Regions from separate parts of the Bradyrhizobium sp. A11 genome, predicted to be linked through region 1. Evidence: predicted binding sites of a transcription regulator. Region 1 holds the regulator's gene; each other region holds the start of a gene.
What was found. The regulator LexA, encoded in region 1, represses DNA repair genes until DNA is damaged. The targets are predictions, from matches to a motif close to TGTTCNNNNTGTGTTCNG.
Positions count from the first base shown of each region.

Region 2: a site for LexA is predicted at 3,094-3,111, ahead of ruvC (crossover junction endodeoxyribonuclease RuvC). Genes of this name have one in related genera too.
Region 3: a site for LexA is predicted at 1,888-1,905, ahead of WI560_RS14865 (single-stranded DNA-binding protein). Genes of this name have one in related genera too.

Region 1 is NZ_CP149509.1:3,115,988-3,122,193, forward strand. It holds gene WI560_RS14350 (DUF2171 domain-containing protein) at 1-146, shown strand, start outside; gene WI560_RS14355 (ComEC/Rec2 family competence protein) at 243-2,519, shown strand; gene WI560_RS14360 (hypothetical protein) at 2,527-2,961, opposite strand; gene WI560_RS14365 (hypothetical protein) at 3,049-3,195, opposite strand; gene lexA (transcriptional repressor LexA) at 3,353-4,054, opposite strand; gene glp (gephyrin-like molybdotransferase Glp) at 4,230-5,441, opposite strand; gene WI560_RS14380 (hypothetical protein) at 5,650-5,856, opposite strand; gene WI560_RS14385 (HAD family hydrolase) at 6,021-6,206, opposite strand, start outside.
Region 2 is NZ_CP149509.1:989,576-995,781, forward strand. It holds gene WI560_RS04570 (methyl-accepting chemotaxis protein) at 1-71, opposite strand, end outside; gene WI560_RS04575 (methyl-accepting chemotaxis protein) at 179-1,930, opposite strand; gene WI560_RS04580 (YebC/PmpR family DNA-binding transcriptional regulator) at 2,152-2,898, shown strand; gene ruvC (crossover junction endodeoxyribonuclease RuvC) at 3,142-3,669, shown strand; gene ruvA (Holliday junction branch migration protein RuvA) at 3,812-4,429, shown strand; gene ruvB (Holliday junction branch migration DNA helicase RuvB) at 4,578-5,612, shown strand; gene WI560_RS04600 (metallophosphoesterase) at 5,742-6,206, shown strand, end outside.
Region 3 is NZ_CP149509.1:3,223,998-3,230,203, forward strand. It holds gene WI560_RS14855 (outer membrane protein) at 1-595, opposite strand, end outside; gene WI560_RS14860 (outer membrane protein) at 835-1,614, opposite strand; gene WI560_RS14865 (single-stranded DNA-binding protein) at 2,059-2,556, shown strand; gene gyrA (DNA gyrase subunit A) at 2,914-5,646, shown strand; gene WI560_RS14875 (hypothetical protein) at 5,718-5,975, opposite strand.

The sequences.
Region 1 (6,206 bases):
AGCTGACCAAGAAGGACAGCGGCGAGGGCAGCCACAAGGGCCACCATCATTTCATCGACAAGGGCCTCGTCGCCGATGTCGAGGGCAACAAGGTGCGGCTGTCGGCCAAGGCGTCGGTGGCCGTGACGATGGAAGAGGAAAAGTAGGGGGCGCCTTCTCGCGTTCCTGATCTGTACCGCTATTCGCCCGGCCGCACGTTCCGGTAGCTTCAGTGCCAGTCGCGTCGCGTAAGGTGCAGGGGAATGGCGGAGCAGGGCCGGCCAGTACGCGCCCAGGGGATTGCCGGGACGTGGCCGGTCGGCCGCGCCGCACCCGCCGGCGGCCTTGTGCCGGCGGGTTTCGGCATCTGGCCCACGATTGTCGAAACGCTTCGCGGATGGGCCCGCGCCGAGGCCGGTCCCGGACGCCTGCTGCCGTGGGTGCCGGTCGCCTTTGGCGGCGGCATCGCGCTCTATTTTGCCGCCGATCATGAGCCGGTGCTGTGGGTTGTCGCGACGATGGCGGCCGCACTGCTGCTCGGCGCGATCCTGCTGCGGCGGAGCCGGCTGTTCGCGCCCGCTCTCATGATCGCGGCGGTCGCTTCCGGCTTTGCCGGGGCGACCTGGAAGACGGCGCGCGTCACCCATACCGTGCTGGCCAAGCCGCTCTATTCCGTGTCGCTGTCGGGCTTCGTCGAGACGCGCGACATCCGCGAGCGCACCGACCGCTTCGTGCTGCGCGTCACCGCCATGGAGGCGCAGCGCAGCGACGTCAGGCTCGATCGCGTCCGCCTGTCGGTGCGCAAGGGCACCGCGCCCGAGGTCGGCAGCTTCGTTCAGTTGAAAGCGCGGCTGATGCCGCCGCTCTCGCCGGTGCGCCCGGGTAGCTACGACTTCTCGCGGGATATGTTCTTTCAGGGCATCGGCGCCTCCGGCTTCGTGATGGGCGCGATCACGGCTTCGACCCCGCCGGACGCCGGCGGCCTGCGGCTGCGCTACGCCGCCTTCATGCAAGGCCTGCGCGATGCGATCGACGCGCGCATCCGCGCGACGCTCGAGGGCGACAACCGCGCGATCGCGACCGCGCTGCTCACCGGGCGGCGCGATGCGATCTCCGCGCCCGTCAACGACGCGATGTTCATCTCGGGGCTCGGGCACGTTCTCTCCATCTCCGGCTATCACATGGCGGTGGTCGCGGGCGTCGTTTTCTTCGCGGTGCGCGCGCTGCTGGCGTTGATCCCGGGCCTCACCGTCGGGTTCGCCATCAAGAAATGGTCGGCGGCCGCAGCTTTGGTGGCCGCCGCGTTCTATCTGCTGCTCTCGGGTGCCGAGGTCGCAACGCAGCGATCGTTCTTCATGACGGCGGTGGTGCTGATCGCGGTGATGGTCGACCGCCGCGCCATCACCTTCCGCACGCTGGCGGTGGCGGCGCTGATCGTGCTCGCGGTCGCGCCGGAGGCACTGGTGCATCCGAGCTTCCAGATGTCGTTTGCGGCAACGCTCGGTCTGGTGGCGCTGGTGCAGATCGGCATGCCGAACCTGCTGGCCGCGCCCGATCATTCGGCGACCGCACGCGTCGCGCTGTGGGGCGGCCGCGAGATCGCGATGTTGTTCCTGGCCTCGCTGATCGCGGGGCTTGCGACCACGCCCTATGCCGCCTTCCACTTCCATCGCGTCACGCCCTATGGCGTGCTCGCTAATCTCGGGGCGATGCCGGTGGTCTCAGTGCTGGTGATGCCAGCGGGGCTGTTGGGATTGCTCGCAGCGCCGTTCGGGCTCGATGGCGTGTTCTGGTGGCTGATGGGCCTGGGCATCGACTGGATGGTCGCGGTCTCGCGCTGGGTCGCGGCATTGCCGGGCGCGGTCGGCCGCATCCCGGCGTTCGGCATCGCGCCGCTGATCGCCGCGAGCCTCGGCATCATCCTGATGGGTCTGTTGCGCACGCCCTTGCGCTGGTGCGGTGCCGTGGTGCTGCTGGCGTCCATCGCCTGGGGCCTATCGGCACGGCAGCCTGATGTCCTGATTGCCGGGGACGGCGCCAGCGTCGCGGTGCGGGGCGGGGACGGGCGTCTGCACCTGATCAGGGCGGGCAAGGACAGTTTCCTGCTGAAGGAATGGCTGGCGGCCGACGCCGATCCGCGCGATGCCGCCAGCAGCACGTTGGCCGAGGGAGTGTCGTGCGACGAGGCCGGCTGCGTGACGCCGCTCGCCGATGGACGCCTGGTCGCGCTGGCCTCGCGCATCGAAGCGCTGGCGGACGATTGCAGCCGCGCCGCGCTGGTGGTGACGTCGCGGCCCGCGCCGCCCGATTGCGCGGCGATGGTGGTGGATCGGCAGCGGCTCGCTCGCCAGGGCGCGCTGGCGTTGACACGGCATGGCGACGGATTTGCGGTTGAGGCGGTCAAGGCGAGAGGTGCAAACCGCCCCTGGTCGCCGGCAGTCGCCGGCGAGGGCGATTTCGAAGGAGCCCTCATGCCGAAGGCGGCTCCGCGCGTCCGCGACGCAACGCCGTCGGAGGCCGATCTTCAGGCCGAGGACTGAGCTTTGATCAGCCGATCGGCAGGCGCGTGACCGGCGGCCGACTGTCGGCGATGATCTCAGGCTTGTGCTCGCGCTCGCCGACCGGCTGCGTCACCGGCAGCTGCAGCACGGTTGCGCGCTGGCCTTCGACCAGCTGAGTCACCAGCACGTATTTGCCGTCAGGAAATTCGATCGCGTCGTGATGGCGATCGGGAATGTGCGGATCGATCTTGCCGAACTTGCCGACGCGGGAGTTGACGGTGCGCGTCCAGATCCAGCGGTTGTCGTAACGGACGTTGTCGGCGAAGGCGAGCTCCGTCCCCGGCAGCAGGCAGACCGCAACGGAGAGATCGGCTTCGGAGGCGAAGCCGCGCGTCGAGGTGCCGCGGAAGGTTGTCGTGACGATCGTCTCGCCGACTTCGGCGGGACGCGTTGCGACGGCATGCAGGCTGTAGTCACACATCGGGTGCTCCTCATGCGAAGATAGCGACCCGCGTCTCGTCGAGGCGCAGGCCTCAATCAGAGTGGAAGCCTGCAACGCTCTGCTTGGTTATGGGCAAATCTGCGGCTCGCGTCCGCAGCGCGCGATCACATTATCTTTCCCGGATTCGATAGGAACAAACATCGCATCCTTGCATTTGGCCGGCGTATCGGCGCTGCCGGCACGCGCAGGGCTATCGCGTGTGGCGATGGTCACCAGCCGCCTCCACAGCGTCATGGCCGGGCTTGTCCCGGCCATCCACGCCTTCCACGCAGCACAATGAACGTGGATGCCCGGGACAAGCCCGGGCATGACGACCTCTGCAAAATTCAAATGCGATTGCCGAAGCGCGCCCGGCGCTTGATGCTCGGTATCAGTACTTCCGGTAAAGCCCGATCAGCTTGCCCTGAATCTTCACGCGGTTCGGCGGCAGGATGCGCACCTCATAAGCGGCATTGGCCGGCTCGAGTGCGATCGAGGCGCCGCGGCGGCGGAAGCGCTTGAGCGTGGCCTCCTCGTCGTCGATCAGCGCCACCACGATGTCGCCGGTATCGGCGCTCTCGTTGCGCTGGATCAGCGCCATGTCGCCGTCGAGGATGCCGGCTTCCACCATGGAATCGCCGCGCACTTCGAGCGCGTAGTGCTCGCCCGAGCCGAGCATGTCGGGCGGCACGCTGATGGTGTGGCTGCGGGTCTGCAACGCCTCGATCGGCGTGCCGGCCGCGATACGGCCCATCACGGGCACCGCCACCGGCCGCTCACCCTCGTCCATGGAGGGGCTGGAGCTCGTGCGAACCTTGCCGAGATTGCCCTCGATGACGCTCGGCGTGAAGCCGCGCCGGGCGCCGGCGGCAGCCTGGAGCTCGGGCAGCTTGATCACTTCGATGGCGCGTGCGCGGTTGGGCAGGCGGCGGATGAAGCCACGCTCCTCGAGCGCGGTGATCAGGCGGTGGATGCCCGACTTCGAGCGCAGGTCGAGCGCATCCTTCATCTCGTCGAAGGAGGGCGGCACACCGCTTTCCTTCAAACGTTCGCTGATGAACCTCAGAAGCTCGTATTGTTTGCGAGTTAACATCTCGACCAAAGTCCCCCGGTTGATGTCGTTCGATTCCGAGACGATGAGTTCAGCGATAAGTCGCTACATGCTCGAAACAAATCATGAACGGACACTATATGTTCGATACATGTTCCGCAACTGCTTAATTTACCGTGAACGGCGGCGATCTCGCGGAATGCGTGTGGCCGTGCACTCAGACGGGGAGACGCAGCACCTCGCAAGGGCTGCCCGCCTCGGCCTTCGGCGCGAACGGTGCGCGCACGAGAAGTACCTGTGCCGCAGCAAGATTCGCAAGCAGAGAGGAATCCTGATGGCTGACGGGAACGGCGACTTGCGCACCATCGTCGCGCAGTTCCAGGCGCGCGCGCAGATAATCCTCGCGCTGGTCGTTGGCGCCGAGATCCTTGCCCAGCACGGCGCGCTCGCGGCGATGATGAATCACTGAACGGCCCGACAAGGCGCGAATCAACGGCACCATGAACAGGAATGCGCACACGTAGGACGACACGGGATTGCCGGGCAGGCCGATCACGCGCATCGCTCCGAGCCGTCCGTGCATCATCGGCTTGCCGGGCCGGATCGCGATCTTCCAGAACGCCATCGAGATGCCTTCGCCCCGCAGCGCCTGCTGGACCAGATCATGGTCGCCGACCGATGCGCCGCCGGTCGTGATCAGGATGTCAGCACCGCACTCGCGGGCGCGGCGGATACCGGCGGAGGTGGCCTGCAGCGTGTCGGCGGCGACACCGAGGTCGATGGTCTCGGCGCCCTCGCTGCGGGCGAGCGCGTGCAGGGCGTAGCCGTTGGAATAGACGATCTGGCCGTGCCCGGGCGTGGTGCCCGGCCTCACCAGCTCGTCGCCGGTGGCGAGGATCGCAACCTTGGGACGGCTGCATACCGCGAGGTCGGGATGATTCATCGCCGCTGCAAGCGCGAGATCGCGCTCCGTCAGGCGGGTTCCCTTGCGCAGGAGCACGTCACCCTCGCGGAAATCGACGCCGGCCGGGCGGACGTGCCGTCCGGCGATCGCGGCTTCCTTGATGGTGACGCTGTTGCCGTCCGCGACAGTGTCCTCCTGGATCACGACCGCGTCCGCTCCGTCCGGGATGACGCCGCCGGTGAAGATCCGCACGGCTTCGCCGGCGCCAACCGCTCTCGTGAAAGGACGGCCGGCTGCGATCTCGCCGATCACCGTCAGCCGGGAATCGACCGTTGCCGCATCGGCCGCGCGCACGGCGTAGCCGTCCATCGCCGACATCGCCTGCGGCGGCTGCGTGCGGCGCGCCGCGACGTCATGCGCGAGCACGCGGTGATAGGCCTCGTCGAGCGAAACCATCTGTTCAGGCAGCGGCTCTGCACCTGCCAGCACCGCAGCAAGGGCGTCGGAAACCGGCATCAGGGCCACGGGCGAAACTCCTGCTCGCACATCGTTCAATGGGGCGGCGAGAGTTCTAGCTGACTGCAGACGCGAGGCAAAGCAGCACGCAGGATGATCTATCCTGCGTGCTCTCCGAGATCGAGCAAGTGCAAGTTCGCACACGTGATTCTAAAGGCGAAACGGCCGGCATGACCCTGGCCAACACTGAGCTGGCCAGCGCGCCCCGCTCATGTGTTCAAGGTGCCGTGGGATCGTCCGGGCTGATGTCCCATGCGACGTCGGGAGGTTTGGGGCCTTGGTCCTTGTCGGGGAGCGGATCGGCCTGCGATTTCAGGTCCGCAGCCTTGCTGATCAGCTTGGCGGAAAGCTCGGAATCCGAGGTGGTTCTGGCGAACTCAAGCAACAGAGAGGCTTGCTTGGTGAGGTAGGTTTTGCCCAGCACGTCGATCAGTCCCAATGTAGAAGTCCCAACGGACTCATGAGTCCGAAGGGTGGTATTCCGTTCCGGGAACTCTGTATAAAAATGCACAAAGGGGGCGGGTTCCACAGATTTTGTTTAGTTCCGGACGCGGTTTGCAGTGGGCTCCTTCTGATCAGGGGCCGGGATCAAATGCCCAACGCCTTCAATGCGTTCCCGACGTCGCGCGGCGATGTCACGTGCACCGCCGTCAATCCGCGCGCCCGCGCGCCCTCGATGTTCTCTTCGAGATCGTCGAAGAACACGATGCGCTCGGCCGGCACGCCGATCGCCGCGACGACATGGTCGAAAGCGTCTGCGTCCGGTTTGCGCAG
Region 2 (6,206 bases), 2.1 Mb from region 1:
TGATCGATCAGCCGTTCGGCGAGCGTGCGGTTGGATGCGGTGTCCATGACGGCAAGTTGTGCGGCGGACATGTCCTGGGCTTCCTCCAATCAGGGCCGTTCGCCGGCCCTCCGCGGCATTCCCATTCCAGCGGCGACTTAGAGGATGATTCGCCGCCGGCGTCTTGCCTGAGCGTGCACTAGAGCTTGTAGGCGGTGCGGAATCCGCCCCAGTGCCGGCCTTGCACGCGGATCGGGACGTCGATCTCGCGCATCATCACCGTGTTTCCGTTGCCCATGTCGCGCGCATAGGTTTGGACCAGATACGATCGCAGGTTGCGCGCGGCGGCGAGCCCCGCCGGATCGTTGAACATCCGCCGGTTGCGGCTGTTGGCCGTATTCCAGGCAACATCGCCCGGCCGCTGCGGATGCGAATAGATCTTGTTGTGCACCGGCAGGAAGCCGTTGCGGTCGACCATGGCGCAGAACGCCATGCGCTTGTCTTTTGCCAGAAAGGCTTCCTGGAACGGCGGCAGGGCGCGGTCGGCCCAATCGAGATATTTCGTGCGGTATTGCTGCGGATTGGTTCCGGCGATCTCGGCATAATCGGTGTCGAAGAGGTCGTCGATCTTGACCTCCCCGCGCGCCACCGCCTGCTCGAAGATCTTGGTCAGCGCGTTGCCCGCTTCCATCGCGCGGGTGACGAACTCGGTGTTCTCCTCGTGGATCGACCAGAGCTTGTCCTCGATCTTTTCGCGGAGCTCGGCATTGGGGCTGGCGAACTGCGCGCGGGCGCCGGCCTTGGATTGCTCGACCACGCGCAAGCGACAGGCGCCGACGTCTTCGAGGGTGCCCTCGATCATCGTTTGCGGCGCGAGCCGGCTGGCGTCCGTGCCGCCGATCAGCACGCCGTCCATCGAGATTTCATAGACCGGCATCGCGCCGCGCGCGCTCTCGAAGTTGAGATGGCAGGGCAGCCGTTCGGTCTTGCGGCGATCGTCGTGCTCGCTCTGGCGCAGCAGCACGGCGCAACGCGACTTCAGCTTCTGTGCGAAGGTGGTGACGGCTTTGCCGGCGCTGGCGACGTTCTCGCCGTGGCTTTCGGCCGCCTTGGTCGCGGCGTCGATCTCGGCCGCGCTCTCGCCGACTGAGACGATGAACTCCGAGGCGCTCGCGGCATTGCCGGAGACTTCGCTGGTGGTCGCGTTCTGTTCGGCGACCGCCCCGTTGACGGTCTCGAACACCGGGCGGATCGCCTCGATCGCCTGCGAAATGCGGTGCACGGCATCCGCAGAGCCGGCGGCGTCGCGCTGCAGCGCGTCGATCTTCTTCGTGATCTCTTCGGTCGCGCCTTGCGTCTGCACCGCGAGCGCCTTGACCTCGGTTGCGACGACCGCAAAGCCCTTTCCCGCTGCGCCCGCGCGTGCGGCCTCGATCGTCGAATTGAGTGCGAGCAGCGTGGTCTGGCGCGCGATCTGCGCGATCAGATTGACGACGTTGCCGATGGCGGCGGAGGATTCCCGCAAGCGGTCGACATTGGCGCGGGCTTCCTGCGCCGCGGCACTGGCCGCGTCGGCGAGCTTGCCGGCCTCGCGAACCTGCGCCCCGATTCCGAGCGCAGACTGGGTGAACTTGTCGGCGGCATGGGCAAAGGTGGATGCGGTCGATTGCGCGGCGTTGGTCCGGCCGGTCAGGGCATCGGTGCGGTCGCGGATGGCGGCAAGCGTCGCCGCGGTCGCCTCGGCGCCGCCGGCCACCGAATTGGCGGCGCGTTCCAGCTGCCGGATCATGGCGCCGAGCTCGAGTTCCAGCAGCTCCAGGATTTCCCGTGCCGAATCAGTCTCGGCCGCGGCAGCGGGCTCGGAATGGGCCGCCGGCTGCGGCGGCGGCGCCGGGGCGGCCGCAGGCGCAGCCTGGTCCGGTAGACGCTTCCGAAATAGTCCGAACGCCATCGGCTCTCTCTTGTCGGGGAATGGTCGGACGCTATTTTCGCAGTCCGGAATGAAATCAGGGTTAACAATGCCCGATCTCTAGGCACCCGGGCGTACCCAGGGCTACCTTTAGGGTGCTACCTTAGGAGTAGGAGATCCCTTTGATTCCGGCGGGTTGGCGGCCTATAAGGCCGCGCTTCCCACGCTCCACCTTTGGCTGACGATTTCCCAAGAGACCACGCATGGCCGGACATTCCCAATTCAAGAACATCATGCACCGCAAGGGGCGGCAGGATGCCCAGAAGTCGAAGCTGTTCGGCAAGCTGGCGCGGGAAATCACGGTCGCCGCCAAGCTCGGCACGCCTGACCCCGCCATGAACCCCCGTCTGCGCGCCGCCGTGATCGCGGCGCGCCAGGAGAACATGCCGAAGGACAATATCGAGCGCGCCATCAAGAAGGCCCTCGGCAGCGACGGCGAGAATTATGACGAGATCCGCTACGAGGGTTACGGCCCCGGCGGCGTCGCCGTCATCGTCGAGGCGCTCACCGACAACCGCAACCGCGCCGCCTCCGACATCCGCTCCTTCTTCACCAAATCCGGCGGCAATCTCGGCGAAACCGGCTCGGTCTCCTTCATGTTCGATCGCACCGGAATCATCGAATACGACCGCAGCGTCGCCTCCGACGACGCGGTGCTGGATGCTGCGATCGAGGCCGGCGCCGACGACGTCGTCTCGGGTGAGGGCGGTCATGAGATCTACGCCTCGACCGAAGGCTATCGCGACGTCGCCAAGGCGCTGGAAGCCAAGTTCGGCGAGCCGCGCAAGGCCGCGTTGATCTGGAAGCCGCAGAACACTGTCGCGGTCGACGACGAGACCGGCGAGAAGCTGCTCAAGCTGATGGATCTGCTCAACGAGCACGACGACGTTCAGAACGTCTACGCCAATTTCGAGGTGTCGGACGCGCTGATGGCGAAGATGGGCGGGTAGGGTAGCACGAACGGTGCGCTCCCTCGCCCCGCTCTTGCGGGGAGAGGGTTGGGGTGAGGGGCTGCTTCCGCGTCGACGGTGACAGACGGACTCGCGGAGAGTCCCCCTCACCCGGAATCCGCGCTTCGCGCGCATTCCGGCCTCTCCCCGCAAGCGGGGAGAGGCGAAGAACAGCACCCACTCCCCTGTTACTTCTGTTCTGTTTCTGTTTCGCTTCCGGCGGCCAGCCGCTATCACTGGCCCATGACTGCGCTCCCGATTCGTGGCCCCGTCCGCATCATCGGCATCGACCCCGGCCTGCGCCGCACCGGCTGGGGCGTGATCGAGGCCGAGGGCAATCGCCTGATTTACGTCGCCTGCGGCTCGGTGGAACCGGCGAGCGATCTGCCCTTGTCGAACCGGCTGCTCGCGATCCATGAAGGCCTCGCTTCCGTGCTCTCGAACCATAAGCCGGTGGAAGCCGCGGTCGAGCAGACCTTCGTCAACAAGGACGGCGTTGCCACGCTGAAGCTCGGCCAGGCCCGCGGCGTCGCCATGCTGGCGCCCGCAATGTTCGGCATCCCGGTCGCCGAATATGCGCCGAACCAGGTCAAGAAGACCGTGGTCGGCGCCGGTCATGCCGAGAAGGCCCAGATCGCGATGATGCTGAAGATCCTGTTGCCGAAGGCCGCGCCGCCCTCAGCCGACGCCGCCGACGCGCTCGCCATCGCCATCACCCACGCCCATCACCGCCAGAGCGCGGCGCTGCGGCTGAAGGTCGTCGGGATATGATCGCTCGCTATATATCGCCGCCGTCATGCCCGGGCTTGTCCCGGGCATCCACGATCTTTCTCGCTGAGGCCAAGGCCGTGGATGGCCGGGACGAGCCCGGCCATGACGAGAGAGAAGTACCTGCCGCATTCGAGCAATCCACATGATCGGCAAGCTCAAGGGCCTGATCGATTCCTACGGCGAGGATTTCGTCATCCTCGACGTCGGCGGCGTCGGCTACCAGGTGCACTGCTCCTCGCGCACGCTGCAGCATCTGCCCTCGCCGGGCGAGGCCGCCGTGCTGTCGATCGAGACCTATGTCCGCGAGGACCAGATCAAACTGTTCGGTTTCCGCACCGACCAGGAGCGCGAGTGGTTTCGCCTGCTCCAGACCGTGCAGGGCGTCGGCGCCAAGGTCGCACTGGCCGTGCTCGGCACGCTGTCGCCGGCCGATCTCGCCAATGCGATTGCGCTGCGCGACAAGGCTGCGGTGGCGCGCACGCCCGGCGTCGGCCCCAAGGTCGCCGAGCGCATCGTCACCGAGTTGAAGGACAAGGCGCCGGCCTTCGCCAATGTCGATCCGGCCGTGGTACATCTCGCCGGTGCCGTCGACGACCAGCGCGCGCCGCGGCCCGTGGCGGATGCGATCTCCGCACTGGTCAATCTCGGCTACGGCCAGCCGCAAGCGGCGGCGGCGATCGCATCGGCCTCGCGCAGCGCGGGTGAAGGTGCCGAGACGGCGCAACTCATCCGCCTCGGCCTGAAGGAGCTGGCGAAGTGAGTGCGGCAATGGTCAGTCCCGTAGGGCGGGCAAAGGCGCCCTTCGCGCCGTGCCCCCCAGACGTCCGATCGCTCGAAAGACGCGGGCACGCTTCGTTCTGCCCACCCTACGAGGAGTTTGCGAAGTGAGCGACCCCAAGGCCAGCCGCATGGTCTCGCCCGAGCGCCGCAGCGACGATGTCGGTGACACCGCGCTGCGTCCGCAATCGCTGTCTGATTTCGTCGGCCAGCAGCAGGCGCGCAAGAACCTCTCGATCTTCATCGAGGCGGCGCGCAAGCGCGGCGAGGCGCTGGATCACGTGCTGTTCGTCGGCCCGCCTGGGCTCGGCAAGACCACGCTAGCGCAGATCGTCGCCAAGGAGCTCGGCGTCGGCTTTCGCGCCACCTCGGGGCCGGTCATCGCCAAGGCCGGCGATCTCGCCGCCCTCCTCACCAATCTCGAAGAGCGCGACGTGCTCTTCATCGACGAGATCCATCGCCTCAGCCCGGCGGTGGAAGAGGTGCTTTATCCCGCGATGGAGGACTTTCAGCTCGATCTCATCATCGGCGAGGGACCGGCGGCGCGCTCGGTGAAGATCGAGCTGTCGAAATTCACGCTCGTCGGCGCCACCACGCGCGCCGGCCTGCTCACCAATCCGCTGCGCGATCGCTTCGGCATTCCGGTCCGGCTCAACTTCTACACGATCGAGGAATTGGAGAGCATCGTCAGCCGCGGCGCGCGCGTGCTCAATGTCGGCATGAGCGCTGACGGCGCCAACGAGATCGCGCGCCGCGCCCGCGGCACGCCGCGCATCGCCGGCCGCCTGCTGCGGCGCGTCCGCGATTTCGCCTCGGCGGCGGATGCAGACAAGATCGACCGCAAGATTGCGGACCACGCCCTGAGCGCGCTCGAGGTCGATGCCGCAGGTCTCGATGCAATGGACCGCCGCTATCTCACGACCATCGCGCTCAACTATGGCGGCGGCCCGGTCGGCGTCGAGACCATGGCCGCGGCACTGTCCGAGCCGCGCGACGCGATCGAGGACATCATCGAGCCCTATCTCATCCAGTGCGGCTATCTCCAGCGCACCCCGCGTGGCCGCTTGCTCACCTCGCATGCCTTCCGCCATCTCGGCATCGCCGAGCCCTCGCGCGATGCGGCGGCGCAGTTCGGTCTGTTCGGGACGGACGAGAGCGACGACTGATCTGCGCAAACGCGGCGCGCTCCTTCGGTCATGAATTTCTGGTCATCTTGTGCAGGCGATCTGCACGAGAACACCCCAATTCCGCTCCAATCGGACCGCATCAAGAGAGCGCATCCCGATCGGGCTTTCATGATCACGCGACGTCATTTCATCCGTTCCATCGGCGCCCTGTCCGCCCTCGGCGTCTCCACCGCGGCCTATGGCGTCGGCGTCGAGCCGGTGCTGCGGCTCCGCGTCACCCGCTATCATCCGAGGCCGCGGCAATGGCCGGCGGATCTTTCGCTGAAGATCGCCGCCATCGCCGACATCCATGCCTGCGATCCCTGGATGTCGCTGGAGCGGATCGAGGGCATCGTCGAGCGCACCAATGCGCTGAAGCCTGATATCGTCGTGCTGCTCGGCGACTATGTCGCCGGTCTGCACCATGTCACGCGCATCATTCCGTCGAGGGAATGGGCGAGGGTGCTCGCCGGCCTCAAGGCGCCGCTCGGCGTCCATGCCGTCATGGGCAATCACGATTATTGGGACGACAGGACCGTGCAGCGCACGGGGCGCGGGCCGACGACGGCGCATCGTGCGCTCGAGGCCGCCGGC
Region 3 (6,206 bases), 110 kb from region 1:
AGTAGGTCTCGCCGCCGAGGCTGCGATAGAGATACTCGCCCTTGACCGACCATTGCGGTGCGAAGAACGCCTCGACGCCCGCGCCGACGGTCCAGCCCGAGTGGAACTTGCTATCGGAGGCCGAGAGCGCGCCCAGGGTGGCGGTGAGCTTGTTGTCGATCCAGGCGTAACCACCGGTGCCGTAGAGCAGCACGTTGTTGATGGCCCAGCCGATACGACCGCGCACGGTGCCCATGGCGTCGATCCTCGAGGTCAGCGAGGCGGGGATGCCCACGCCGGCGACAGCAACCGTGCCAGCGGCCGAGGCGCTGACGTCGGCCCAGGCGGCATCGGTCTCAAGGCCGAACACGACGTTGCCGGTCTGCCAGTTGTAGCCGGCGGTGCCGCCGACGAAGCCGCCCTGCATCTTGGGGTCGCCCGAAGAGGCTTCCCAGGCGCCGCCACCGACGATACCGAGATAGAAGCCGGTCCAGTTGTAGACCGAAGCCAGCGGAGCGACCGGCGCCTTGGTGTAGGGGCGAGCCGCGAGATCAGCAGCCGAAGCGGGGGCCGCCAGAGCGAACAAACAGGCCGAAGCCAACAGAACTTTCTTCATTTTCAACTTAATCCCAGTCCCAGTTTCTATTGTTGCCTTCCTTGACGGAAGGGCAGCGGACTCAACGGCCCAACTGAGGCAGTGCTTACACCACTGAAGCCGCAAGTTGTGTCTCCGTAAAGCCACAGTGGTTGAAAAGGTGATGGTTACTGACTCATTACGCCTGCGTATCCGAGCTCCCGAATGACAAAGGCCGGCGCAAGGCCGGCCTTCAATCATCGATCGATATCAGAGAGATATCAGTATTTGGCGATCAGCGGCCCGCCCCAGCGGTAGTTCACCCGGATCAGGCCGATATCGACGTCCTGGCTGATACGATCGGAGCGTGTAACGGCGCCAAGCGGGGCCGCCAGCAGGTTGCCCGAACCGGTAAAAGTCATCGTGCGGTTGCCGAGGAAGATGTGGTCGTACTCGAAGCCCACCGTCCAGTTCGGCGCAAATCCAAACTCGATTCCTGCGCCCACAACGGCGCCCCAACGGGTCTCGTTGGCCCGGTCAAACTCAAGACCCGTGACGAGATCGTAGCTGCGGTAGCGGTCGCTGACGACGGCGCCGCCGCCTTTCACGTAGAGCAGCACGTTATTCCAGGCGTAGCCGACCTGGCCGGTGATCAGACCGAAGGCGTCGATCTTCGAGCGATTGCGCAGGCCCGTGCCCACGAGCACCGTGCTGATGCTGTCGCCGGAGAAGTCGGCCCAGTTGCCCTGGCCTTCGAGGCCGAACACCCAATTGGTCGACTGCCAGCGATAACCGACCTGACCGCCGACCGTGCCGCCAGTCGCGCTGTGACAGCCCTCGCCAACCAGGACGCCGGTCCCCGGGGTGACGAAATCCCAGCACTTGCGGCTGCTGCCGCCGCCGCCGTTGATGCCGACGTAGAAGCCGCTCCAGTCGTAGATGGCGGCGACCATCGGCGCCGGAGCCTTGGTGTAGGGGCGCGCGGCGAGATCCGCCGCGCTTGCGGGAGCCGAGAGGCTCAATGTTACTGCACCGATTGCACCAATCAGAATCTTGTTCATTGCAGTCTCCCCAGTGTTCGCCGCTTTTCGCAGTCCCCGAAGCGGCGGATCAGGCGCGACGCCCTTATGATTCAATTACAGGGCGATCGTAGACCCAAGACGGCGCCGCGTCCGTCTCTCAAATGCCACACTTGCCGGTGCCCGAAAGACCTCCAACTTGCTCAATGTTAAGTGCTTTTCCTCATTCCGGGAACCTCGCTGGGTTCCCGTAAATGGAACATTCCCAGGCGTCGGCGCGCTGGATGCCACGCCTAGTATCGGCGCGCCGTCAGGAAGAACAAATCTGGAACATTGCGAAGGTCGATGCTATATGTGGGGATAACCCAGGGGGTGATGGGCTGAGCGGTGCCCGCGAGCGTATAGGGTCGCCTCAACAGGGCGCAGAGGAACGCGGGCAGCGCGCTCGGCCTTTGAAATCAGTGGCATTCGGAGTGGAGAGCGGCGATGGCGGGAAGCGTCAACAAGGTCATTCTGGTTGGAAATCTCGGCAAGGATCCTGAAATCCGCCGCACCCAGGACGGGCGGCCTATTGCGAATTTGAGCATCGCGACGTCGGAAACCTGGCGCGACAAGAACACCGGCGAGCGCAAGGAAAAGACCGAGTGGCATCGCGTCGTGATCTTCAACGAAGGCCTCTGCAAGGTCGCCGAGCAATATCTGAAGAAGGGCGCGAAGGTTTACATCGAGGGGGCGCTCCAGACCCGCAAATGGACCGATCAGAGCGGCGTCGAGAAATACTCCACCGAAGTTGTGCTGCAGGGCTTCAACTCCACCCTGACGATGCTCGACGGCCGCGGTGGCGGCGGCGGAGGCGGCAGCTTCGGTGACGAGCCGGGCGGCGATTTCGGCTCTTCCGGCCCCGTCAGCAGCGCGCCGCGCCGTCCGGTTGCCGCAGGTGGCGGCAGCCGCAACAGCGACATGGACGACGATATCCCGTTCTGAGAACGGATCGGACGAGAGGGAGCGTTTCGCCGGGCTCAGCGGCGCCTTCCATCTCGTGTCAGCAAACCCTGCCAATTGACAGAAAGGGCTCGGGAAATCCGGGCCCGCTTCATGTTCGGGCTGAACTCGGCCCGCGCTCGGCAAAAGCGAACTGATGGGCGCTCGCCGCGCGGGGATTTCATGTTAGCAGGGGCGATTTTGGACGACCCGTTCCAGGTTGCTTCCAGGCGTGCCGTGCAACGCCGTAAGTCATTGGAAAAATAAGCGGAAAAAGCGCTTCCGTGCCGCCGCCAAGGGTGGTTATCAGGGGCACGATGCGCTATATGATTCCCAGACAAAAACTCACCGGATTCCCCCTTGGCTGACGACGACAACAAGCCCGGCGACCAGCCGGCGCAACCCTCGGACATTCGCCCCGTCTCCATCTTCGAGGAGATGAAGAAGTCCTACCTCGACTACGCCATGAGCGTGATCGTGGCGCGGGCGCTGCCTGATGCCCGCGACGGTCTGAAGCCGGTGCACCGCCGCATCCTGTACTCGATGAACGAGCAGGGGCACACACCCGACAAGAAGTACGTCAAATCCGCCCGCGTGGTCGGCGACGTCATCGGTAAGTACCACCCGCACGGCGACCAGTCGATCTACGACGCCATGGTCCGCATGGCGCAGGACTTCTCGATGCGCGTGCCGCTGATCGACGGCCAGGGCAATTTCGGCTCGGTCGACGGCGATCCCGCGGCCGCCTATCGTTACACCGAAGCGCGCCTGACGAAGGCGGCGCTGGCCCTGTTGACCGACATCGACAAGGACACCGTCGACTTCCAGCCGAACTACGACAACAACGAGACCGAACCGTCGGTCTTGCCGGCCAAGTTCCCGAACCTTCTCGTCAACGGCGCGGGCGGCATCGCGGTCGGCATGGCCACCAACATCCCGCCGCACAATCTCGGCGAGGTCATCGACGCCTGCGTCGCGCTGATCGACAATCCCGCGCTCACCATCGACGAGCTCATCAACATCGTGCCGGGACCGGATTTCCCGACTGGCGGCGTCATTCTCGGACGGCAGGGCATCCGCTCCGCCTATCACCTCGGCCGCGGCTCGATCGTGATGCGCGGCAAGGTCGCGATCGAGACCATCCGCAAGGAGCGCGAGGCGATCATCATCACCGAGATTCCCTACCAGGTGAACAAGGCGACGATGGTCGAGCGCATCGCCGAGCTGGTCAAGGAAAAGAAGATCGAGGGCATCGGCGACCTGCGCGATGAATCGGACCGCGAAGGCTACCGCGTCGTCATCGAGCTGAAGCGTGACGCCGTGCCGGATGTGGTGCTGAACCAGCTCTACAGGTTCACGCCGCTGCAGACCAGCTTCGGCGTCAACATGGTGGCGCTCGACAGCGGCCGTCCGCGGATCATGCATCTGAAGGACCTGCTGACGATTTTCGTCGACTTCCGCGAGCGGGTCGTCACGCGGCGCACCAAGTACCTGCTGGCCAAGGCGCGCGATCGCGCGCATATCCTCGTTGGTCTCGCGATCGCCGTCGCCAATATCGACGAGATGATCCGCGTGATCCGAAGCTCGGCCGACCCGACCACCGCCCGCGACACCCTGATGTCGCGCGACTGGCCGGCCCGGGACGTCGAGGACATGCTGACGCTGATCGACGATCCGCGCCATCGCATCAGCGCGGACGGCACGATCCGGCTGTCGATGGAACAGGCGAGGGCCATTCTCGACCTGCGGCTTCAGCGCCTGACCGCCCTCGGCCGCGACGAAATCCGCGACGAGCTCGACAAGCTCGCCGGCGAGATCGCCGATTATCTCGACATCCTGCGCTCGCGCGAACGCGTGCTCGGCATCATCAAGACCGAGCTCGCCGAAGTGAAGGCCGAGTTCGCCACACCGCGCCGCACCGTCATCATCGAGCAGGAGGGCGAGGTCGAGGACGAGGACCTGATCCAGCGCGAGGACATGGTCGTCACCGTCTCGCATGCCGGCTACGTCAAGCGCGTGCCGCTGTCGGCCTACCGCGCCCAGCGCCGCGGCGGCAAGGGCCGCTCCGGCATGCAGACCCGCGACGAGGATTTCGTCAGCCGGCTGTTCGTGGCTTCCACGCACACGCCGGTGCTGTTCTTCTCCTCGCGCGGCCAGGTCTACAAGGAGAAGGTCTGGCGTCTGCCGGTGGCCGCGCCGAACGGGCGCGGCAAGGCGCTGATCAACATCCTGCCGCTGGAGCAGGGTGAGCGCATCACCACCATCATGCCGCTGCCGGAGGATGAATCGACCTGGGGCAACCTCGACGTGATGTTCGCCACGACGGGCGGCAACGTCCGGCGCAACAAGCTGTCGGATTTCGTCGACGTCCGCCGCTCCGGCATCATCGCGATGAAGCTCGACGACGACGAGGCGATCGTCGACGTGCAGATCTGCACCGAGCGCGACGACGTGCTGCTGACCGCCGCCGGCGGCCAGTGCATCCGCTTCCCCGTCACCGACGTGCGCGTGTTCACCGGGCGCACCTCGATGGGCGTGCGCGGCATCGCGCTCGCCGGTTCCGACAAGGTGATCTCGCTGGCGATCCTGCGCCACGTCGACGCCACCTCGGACGAGCGCTCGGCGTATCTGAAGATGCGCCGTGCGGTCGCCGGCGAAGCCGGGGCTGAAGAGGCGGCAGTAGACGCCGAGGCCGAGGAGACGTCCGGCAGCTTCCAGCTTGCCCAGGAACGTTACGCCGAGATGTCGGCGCAGGAGCAGGTCGTGCTCACGGTGTCGGTCAACGGCTACGGCAAGCGGACCTCGTCCTACGAATACCGCACCACCGGGCGCGGCGGCAAAGGCATCGTCGCCATGAGCGTCAACAACCGGAACGGCAACCTGGTTGCCTCGTTCCCGGTCGAGGACGCCGATCAGATCATGCTGGTCACCGACAAGGGCCAGCTGATCCGCTGCCCGGTCGAAGGCATCCGCATCGCCGGCCGCTCGACGCAAGGCGTGATCGTGTTCGACACCGCCGAGGACGAGCACGTGGTGTCGGTCGAGCACATCACGGAAGAGGCGGAGAGCGGGAACGGGACGAACGGGGAGTAGGGAGCAGCGATTTAGACCTGCTGCTCTATTCGCGGTTCGCCGCTCATCGTTCGCGGACTTGACAGTCCCGCCTACGGTGTGCGGTTGGCGGTCACGAGGCGCGCCTCGCGGATCGTCGCCTTGGTGCCGGCCTTGCGCAGGCAGGAGGCCTCGAAATTCGGCCAGGCCTGCTGTGAGCAGTCCTTGCCGATGGCGCGGATATCGAGCCGGTCGCTCTTGGCCAGCGGCTGAGGCACGCTGGCTTCGACCGCCGGGGCAAAGCCGGGCAGGAGCGTGAGAGCTGCGGCAACAAATGCAGAGAGCGCGATCGCTGAAAGAGCCTTGATCATTGACAGTCCCCTGTGATGCGGCCGCCTACGCCCAGTGTGCGGCCCGTCATTCGTTGGCCGGATTAGTAACCATGGCCAGTTTCCGGACGTCTTCGCCCGGCGTGGGAAATGGTTTCGTGCCCGCGTCCTTTTGTTTCGTGACCGCGCTCAGGACGAAACAAACCGGCCATCGCCGAGCCGGCCGGCGGGATATTGCCGGAAACGGCCGGGGAACCGGCCCGCTTGCCGGGC